2 linked regions of the Lentilactobacillus curieae genome follow. The main gene of each other region encodes a partner of the protein of the gene in region 2 in a complex. Links are inferred from orthologs where the notes say so. Each region holds a gene or a part of one and is shown on either strand. Other genes may lie near its edges.

The links. Proteins that work in one complex are often made in the same cells at the same time.
Region 1: the proteins of secA (region 2) and secY are in contact, whole or in part, in a crystal structure (PDB 3DIN), measured with the Thermotoga maritima proteins. The link is inferred for Lentilactobacillus curieae from one-to-one orthologs. Residues at the interface, in WP_004082002.1 of Thermotoga maritima: Glu261, Ala262, Arg263, Lys300, Ala301, Arg302, Thr303, Ile304, Ile305, Leu323, Tyr324, Asp325, Pro326, Val329, Ser330, Tyr333, Ile336, Lys340, Phe345, Val349, Glu363, Phe364, Tyr374, Ser375, Gly376, Gly377, Glu393, Ile395, Thr482, Ser483; in WP_004081795.1 of Thermotoga maritima: Glu108, Gly109, Glu110, Glu111, Ala236, Glu237, Arg238, Arg239, Ile240, Thr241, Ile242, Gln243, Tyr244, Ala245, Arg246, Arg247, Val248, Thr249, Gly250, Arg251, Arg252, Val253, Tyr254, Gly256, Ala257, Ser258, Thr259, Tyr260, Leu261, Pro262.

Annotation. Positions count from the first base shown.
Region 1 is NZ_CP018906.1:1,371,748-1,375,473, reverse strand. Bases 1-2,961 are described here. They hold secY (preprotein translocase subunit SecY), read right to left. Parts: upstream 2,161-2,961; coding sequence 841-2,160; downstream 1-840. Other genes in these bases: rpsE (30S ribosomal protein S5), read right to left, coding at 2,823-2,961; rpmD (50S ribosomal protein L30), read right to left, coding at 2,624-2,809; rplO (50S ribosomal protein L15), read right to left, coding at 2,160-2,594; PL11_RS06605 (adenylate kinase), read right to left, coding at 154-810; infA (translation initiation factor IF-1), read right to left, coding at 1-32. Outside these bases: more of rpsE, read right to left, coding at 2,962-3,326; rplR (50S ribosomal protein L18), read right to left, coding at 3,348-3,713. UniProt on the Escherichia coli protein: The central subunit of the protein translocation channel SecYEG. Consists of two halves formed by TMs 1-5 and 6-10.
Region 2 is NZ_CP018906.1:1,625,541-1,630,099, reverse strand. Bases 1,230-4,256 are described here. They hold secA (preprotein translocase subunit SecA), read right to left. Parts: upstream 3,912-4,256; coding sequence 1,548-3,911; downstream 1,230-1,547. Other genes in these bases: hpf (ribosome hibernation-promoting factor, HPF/YfiA family), read right to left, coding at 4,135-4,256. Outside these bases: more of hpf, read right to left, coding at 4,257-4,559. UniProt on the Escherichia coli protein: Required for protein export, interacts with the SecYEG preprotein conducting channel.

The sequences.
Region 1 (3,726 bases), 250 kb from region 2 along the record:
CCTTCAATTTCAATGACATTATCTTTTGCCAATTAAAAACACCTCCAACCATTAAGTCAGATTGACAGTTCAAATACGATATAATAGCCAAACGATAGTCTACCACATTAATCCGAATTCTTCAATCTAACACATTTTCTTACAGAACGAGAATTATAAAGAACCAAGAATTTTGTCTAAGTCTTTCCAAACTTCATTGATATCTTTGTTACCATCAACATTAAATAGTAAATCTCTTTCTTTGTAGTAAGAAATTAATGGTGTATTCATTTTAATGTTTACATCGAGGCGATTCTTAACTGCCTCCGGTTTGTCATCCTCACGTTGATAAAACTCGTGGTGGCCACATACATCACAAGTGTTTTCCACTTTAGGCATGTGGTAAATCTTGTGATATGTTGCACCACAATTCTTACAGATAAACCGACCAGTCAACCGATCAGTAAGTATCTTAGGATCAACATCGATGTTAATAACTGCATCTAGTGGTTTATTAAGTTCTTCAGACATGCCGGACAAAGCGTCAGCCTGTTCTAAAGTTCTTGGATAACCATCTAGAAGGAAACCAGTCTTAGTATCATCCTTTGAAAGACGGTCTTTAACGATTCCATTAGTTACTTCATCGGGAACCAAATTCCCTTTGTCAGTATATTCCTTAGCCTTCAGTCCCATTGGAGTTTCATTTGAGATAGCTTCTCTAAACATATCTCCAGTAGAAATATGAGGGATTGGATACTTATCAACGATAAACTGAGCTTGTGTACCTTTTCCTGCTCCAGGCAGGCCCATTAAAATTAAATTTAATGACATTAGATTTCCTCCTCGACTAGGTTTGCTTAATTAATCTGTAGTTGGGTTTGTGTCTTTCTTAATGAATCCGACATATTGTCTCTTCATCATCAAACCTCTGATTTGACGAATAGTTTCAATAGCAACACCAACAACGATCAATAAACTAGTTCCACCTAAACCGATTGATTCATCTAAGTTCCAAACGTTTTGAGCAATTAATGGAATTAAAGCAACAATACCCAAGAATACCGATCCAACAGTACTTAATCTCATCAGCAAACTTGATACATATGCTTGTGTTTCATGTCCTGGCCAAACGCCTGGAATGTAACTTCCTTGTTTTTGTAAGTTCTCAGAAAGTTTCTCTGGGTTAACTTGAACAAAAGCATAGAAGAAAGTAAACATAACAATCAAAACAGTATACAAAGTTGCACCAGTTGGTGTTTGCATGTTAAAGATATCAGAAAGTATTAGATACCAAGTGTCTTGTGAATGATTAGCAGTAAATGCCATCAAAATTGTTTGTGGAGTTGCAATAAATGAACTTGCGAAGATAACTGGGATAACTCCCGCAACGTTAACCTTCAATGGAAGGTAACTGCTATCTGATGCCCCAGCAACTCGACGAGTATATTGAATTGGAACCCGTCTTTCAGCTTGTTGTACCCAGGTTACGAATGTAACAATCAGAAGTACAGCCACAAGAAGAACGACTCCGAAGAGGATTGCCCACCATAGGTCACTTCCGCTAACACCAACAAAATATTGTTGATGTAGCTTTTGTAGACCAACTGGTAGACGGGCAATGATACCTGCAAAGATAATCATTGAAATCCCGTTACCAATACCTCTTTCGGTGATCATATCACCCATCCAAGTGGTAAGCATTGTACCACCAGTTAAAATAACACCAATCATGATAAATGTTTGGGCATTGGGATGAGCGACTAAATTCAAACTACTTAGTTGGTTAAAACCAGCTGTGATTCCGATAGATTGAAAGAAACCAAGGATAACGGTAAGATACCTTGTCCATTGGTTAAGCTTTCTTCTACCAACTTCACCTTGTTTACCCCATTCGACGAATCTGGGCACAATATCCATTTGTAACAACTGAACGATGATTTGAGCAGTGATGTATGGTGATACTCCCATCGCAAATATGGAATAATTAGTTAATCCTCCACCACTAAAGGTGTTCAAAATACTAACCAACCCAGATGATGCAACAGATTGAAGTGCTTTCGCATTAATTCCAGGGACCGTAATGTAGGCACCTAAGCGGAAGATAATCAGCACACCTAATGTAAACAGGATCTTGTTTCTTATTTCCTTAACTTGAAATGCACTCTTTAATGTTGAGAGCATTAGATCACCTCGATTTTACCGCCTGCATTTTCAATAGTAGATTGAGCTGTCTTTGAGAATTTGTTAGCTTTAACAGTTAACTTCTTTGATAGCTCACCTTCACCAAGAATTTTGATGCCTGATTTAACGTTCTTGACGATACCTGATTCAACAAGCAATTCTGGAGTTACTTCTGTACCGTTGTCGAAAGCATCAAGCTTAGCAACGTTAACTACAGCATAGTCTTTCCGGTTGATGTTGTTGAAACCACGTTTTGGAATACGACGGTAAAGTGGCATTTGGCCACCTTCAAATCCGACACGAGTCTTACTACGAGCCTTTTGTCCTTTTTGACCACGACCAGCAGTTTTACCCTTACCGGCAGAACGGCCACGTCCCTTACGAGTACGTAATGAACGAGAACCTTCAGCGGCCTTCAATTCGTTCAAATTCATGAATTTGGCACCTCCTTACAAAATATTAATTAGTCTTTAACTTGTTCTACATCAATTAAATGTGCAATTTGGAAAAGAGCTCCCCGAGTTGCTTCATTGTCAGGCTTGACAACTGAGCTATTCACCCGGTTTAAGCCAAGAGCCTTCACAATTTTACGTTGCTTTGGGAGGCGATGTGCTGCACTACGAATTAATGTAATTTTCAATTGAGCCATTACAATAACCTCCTTATTCAGCTAAATGTTGGGCTGAAACACCACGTAATGCTGAAACTGCTTCAGCATTTCTCAAAGCTTTCAAGCCTTCAAAAGTAGCTCTAATAACATTGACTGGAGTGTTTGATCCCAAACGCTTACTTGTAACATCGTCAACACCGGCAAGTTCCATAACGTTACGTACGGCACCACCAGCGGCAACTCCAGAACCTTCAGCGGCAGGCTTAAGTAAAATACGGCCACCACCGAATGTTCCAACGATTTCATGAGGAATTGTTGTACCAACAATCGGAACCTCAATCAAGTTCTTGCGAGCTGCTTCGACTGCTTTACGAATAGCTTCTGGAACTTCTTGAGCTTTACCAGTACCAAATCCAACATGTCCTTGTTTGTCACCAACGACAACCAAAGCGGCGAAACGAAGACGACGTCCACCTTTAACAACCTTAGTAATTCGGTTGATTGAAACGACAGTGTCTTCAAGCTCTAACTTATCTGGATCAATAAACTTCTTCATGTGCGGTTATTCCTCCTTTTATTAAAATTCTAGTCCATTTTCACGAGCAGCATCTGCAAGAGCTTGAACACGACCATGGTAAATGTATCCTCCACGATCAAAAACAACATTCTTAATGTTCTTTTCATTAGCGCGTTCTGCTACTAATTTACCAACACTAGCTGCTTGTTCAGTCTTGCTTTCGCCACTGACTGCAGTATCAAGTGTTGAGGCACTAACAAGCGTTACACCCTCTACGTCATCAATTACTTGAGCGTAGATGTTTTTGTTTGAACGGAAAACATTTAAGCGTGGGCGCTCGGCAGTACCAGAAATTTTACTACGGACACGACTGTGACGACGTTTCCGGTTCTTGTTTTTATCTGGTTTAGAAATCAAAATAGTCACCTCAATTTAATTT
Region 2 (4,559 bases):
CTTTCGCAGAATTCACATACTGATGCTCTTGTTGGGGCTGAATCAAAACTTCAAGTAGTGCTCCCTATGAAGAAATTGGAGATTTCCGCAAGCTCCACACAGTCTCTGTCGCGACTAACCGCCGAGACAGTAAGCATCAGGAGTGAATCTTGCTCCTCGCAAAATTCACTAACTGTTGCTCTTGTCGGGGCACTACGACTGAATCGAAGATTCATGTAGTGCTCCCTAAGACGAAATCGAAAATTCCTGCAAGCTCCACACAGTCTCTGTCGCGACTGACCGTCACTATTCGTGACGCTCAGTACGCGTCATCGTTGTGGGGGCGTTAAGACGAAATCAGAGATTTCTGTAACGCTCCCTAATCTGGATTTTTTTGTTCCAGTTTCCACTGCAAATATGCGTTGATAAACCCGTCTAAATCACCGTCCATTACCGCATTAACATTAGCTGTTTCATGATTGGTTCGGTGATCTTTGACCATTGAATATGGATGAAAAACGTAAGAACGGATCTGCGATCCCCAGCCAATATCAAGTTGCTCTCCCTCAATCTTAGCCTTCTCTTCCGCCTTCTTTTGCTCCTCAAGTTCATATAACTTTGATTTCAACATGTTCATCGCCGTTTGTCTGTTTTGTAGCTGTGATCTTTGTGCCTGACTAGCAACCACAATTCCTGTTGGTTCGTGGGTAATTCGAACTGCTGACGATGTCTTGTTAATATGCTGACCACCTGCACCACTAGAGCGATAAACATCAATTCTTAGGTCATCAGGGTTAATTTCAATTTCCACATCATCATTCAGTTCAGGCATCACATCAACTGAAGCGAATGATGTATGTCTCCTTGCTGCCGAATCAAATGGTGAAATTCTAACCAATCGGTGAACACCCTTTTCAGACCTCAAATATCCGTATGCATCTGTACCAGAAATCAATAGTGAAACACTGTTGATTCCCGCAACATCCCCAACCTGATAATCCAAAACCTCTACTTTAAAATTATGAGACTCTGCCCAGCGAGTATACATTCTAAGTAGCATTGAACCCCAATCTTGAGATTCTGTTCCACCTGCACCAGGGTGAATTTCGAGGATGGCATTGTTATGATCGTACTTTTCGTTCAGTAACAGCTGCAATTGATACTGGCTCAATTCCTTAGCAAGTTTATCCTGTTGGTCAACAAACTCACTTTCCATATCTGAATCAGAATCTTCACCAATCAAATCAAGCATTACTGATAAATCATCACTCTCACTTTTAAGGTGCGAGTAACTATCAACTTTCGTCTTCATTTGATTAGTTTCATCAATTAACTTTTGGGCTTCATTTTGGTTATCCCAAAATCCAGGTTCTGCCATTTTGGACTCGTTAATTTCAATGCTTTCGCTTAACGCATCAAAGTCAAAGAGACCTCCTAAAGCCAGCGATGGCTTCTTGCATTTCAGCTAATTGTTTTTTGGCTTCGCTTAGTTCAAAGGCCATTTTACTCACCGTTCCCTTTTCAAAATAAAGAATCCAAACAGTAACTGCCTGGATTCTCTAGAGTTATTAACGTTGCATATTTTGACGAATTTCTGCCTTCATGAATAATCTGGTTGCATCGTAATCAATATCAGCAATCATTTCTTCAAACATCTTGTAACCTTCACGTTGGTATTCAACCAATGGGTTTTGTTGACCATAACCACGTAAGCCAATTGATTGTCTCAATTGATCCATCATATCGATGTGATCAGTCCAGTGTGAATCAACAACTCTAAGAATAACAACTTTTTCGAACTCAAGCATTTGAGACTCGTCATAAAGTTCTTCCTTCTTTTGGTCGTAAACCTTAGTAGCAAGACCCATCAAGAATTCTTTGATTTCGTCAGATGATAGTCCCTTCAAGTCGTCTAATGAAACTTGATCAGGGTTAACCATTGCTGAAATTGCGAAATCAAGAATAGTTTGTAAGTCCCAGTCTGCTTTATCTCCTTGGGTGTGAAGATCAACGATTCGGTTAACAGTTCTTTCAATCATTGGCATGATAACCCACTTGAGGGACTTATCTTCTTCAATGACTTCTTGACGTTCACCGTAAATAACTTCACGTTGTTGTCTCATAACATCATCGTATTGAAGAACGTTCTTACGTGAATCGTAGTTATTACCTTCAACCCGTTTTTGAGCAGATTCAACTTGCTTGGTAATCATCTTTGAACGAATAACGGCATCTTCGCCTTCAACATTCATACTTTCCAAGAAGTTCTTAATCTTTTCAGAACCAAAACGAAGCATCAAGTCATCTTCAAGTGACAAGTAGAATTGTGACAATCCTGGATCACCTTGACGACCTGCACGTCCACGAAGTTGGTTATCAATTCTTCGTGACTCGTGACGTTCAGTACCGATAACTGCTAAACCACCAAGTTCAACAACGCCCGGTCCTAATTTAATATCAGTACCACGACCAGCCATGTTGGTAGCGATAGTAACCGCACCCTTTTGACCGGCATTGGTAACAATTTCAGCTTCCTTAGCATGATTCTTAGCGTTCAAGACCACGTGAGGAATATTTTCTTGGTCAAGTCTTTGTGAAAGGTATTCTGAAGTTTCAACAGCAACAGTACCGATCAACATTGGTTGACCCTTTTCATGAAGTTCCTTAATTTTGTTAACAACGGCCTCAAACTTAGATTGTAAGTTAGGGTATAAGATATCTGGTTCGTCAACACGAACAACCGGCTTGTTAGTTGGAACAGAGATAACTTCCATGTTGTAAATTTCACGGAATTCTTCTGCTTCAGTCTTAGCAGTACCAGTCATACCGGCTAACTTCTTATACATCCGGAACATGTTTTGGTAAGTAATGTTAGCCATGGTCTTACTTTCCTCTTGGATAGTAACGCCTTCCTTGGCTTCAATTGCTTGGTGAAGGCCGTCAGAAAAACGACGTCCGTCCATGATTCGACCAGTAAATGAATCAACAATCAAAACTTCGTCGTCTTGAACAACGTAGTCTTTATCTCTAAGCATGATAAAGTTGGCACGCAATGCTTGATCCAAATGGTGGGTCAATGCAGTATTGTCAGTATCATAAAGGTTGTCTAAGTTGAAGTACTTTTCACCCTTTTCAATTCCTTTATCTGTCAATGAAACTGTCTTAGTTTCAAGATCAACCTTAAAATCTTCGCCTTCGTGAAGTGTCTTAGCAAATTGATCTGTGCTTTGGTACAACTGTGAAGTTCCAGTTGCTTGTCCAGAAATAATTAATGGCGTTCTAGCTTCATCAATTAAAATTGAATCAACCTCATCAACGATTGCAAAGTTAAGTGGTCGTTGAACCATTTCTTCTTTATAAGCAACCATGTTATCACGCAAATAATCAAAACCAATTTCACTGTTAGTTGAGTAAGTGATATCAGCTGCGTAAGCTTCACGTTTTTCGTCAGGGCTCATTTGAGTTAAGTTAACTCCAACAGTTAAACCTAACCAGTTATAAAGTTCACCCATTTCAGTAGCATCACGTTGTGATAGGTATTCGTTGACAGTAACAACGTGGACACCCTCACCAGCAAGTGCATTCAAATAAACTGGCATAGTAGCAGTAAGTGTCTTACCTTCACCAGTCTTCATTTCAGCAATATTACCTTCATGGAGAACAATTCCTCCCATAATTTGAACGTGGAATGGATAAAGTCCAAGCACACGTTTAGCACCTTCACGAGCAACGGCAAAGGCTTCAGGAAGTAAGTCATCAAGTGTTTCTCCATCTTGATAACGTTGTTTGAATTCAGGGGTTTTTGCTTGAAGTTCTTCATCGCTAAGTTCCTGATATTCTTTAGAATATGACCCAACTTCATCGGCCATTTTACTGAGTCGTTTAAGTTCGTGCTTGTCACTTTCGACCCATTTCTTTAAGACATTTCGCATCTAGTAAATTTCCCTTCTTGCATTAAATTCTAATTCGAGATATTTATAATTTTTCAAATATTGTTATTTTACATACTAATCAATTGTATCATTTCATGAAAATATTTGAAACATAAACATGGTTAAGCTGTAATCACAATACTATTACAATTCTATCAAATAAGAAAGAGCTATGGCAAAATCTTCTGCCATAGCTCTGACTCTTTGAAGAAACTTATTAATATTAGTCGCCCGTTTCAATTAAACCGTAACGGCCGTCATTACGACGGTAGACAATGTCGATTCCTGAAGTTTCTGCATCTTCATAGATGAAGAAATCATGACCCAACATGTCCATTTGAAGGATTGCCTCTTCGTTATCCATTGGTTTCAATGATACTCGTTTAGTTCTTACTACATCAAACTTAGAATCATCATCTGATTCTGGCTCAGTAGTTGGTGCGAACTCTAAGTTCTTGAAACCTTTTTCACGAGACTTGCGGTTAACTTTAGTCTTATACTTTCTGATTTGACGTTCCAACTTGTCAGTTACCAAATCAATACTTGCATAAAGATCGTTAGACATTTCTTCCGCACGTAGTGTCAAGTATGGCAAAGGAATTGTAACTTCTACTTTGGCCTGCTTGTTTGGATATACCTTCAAGTTTA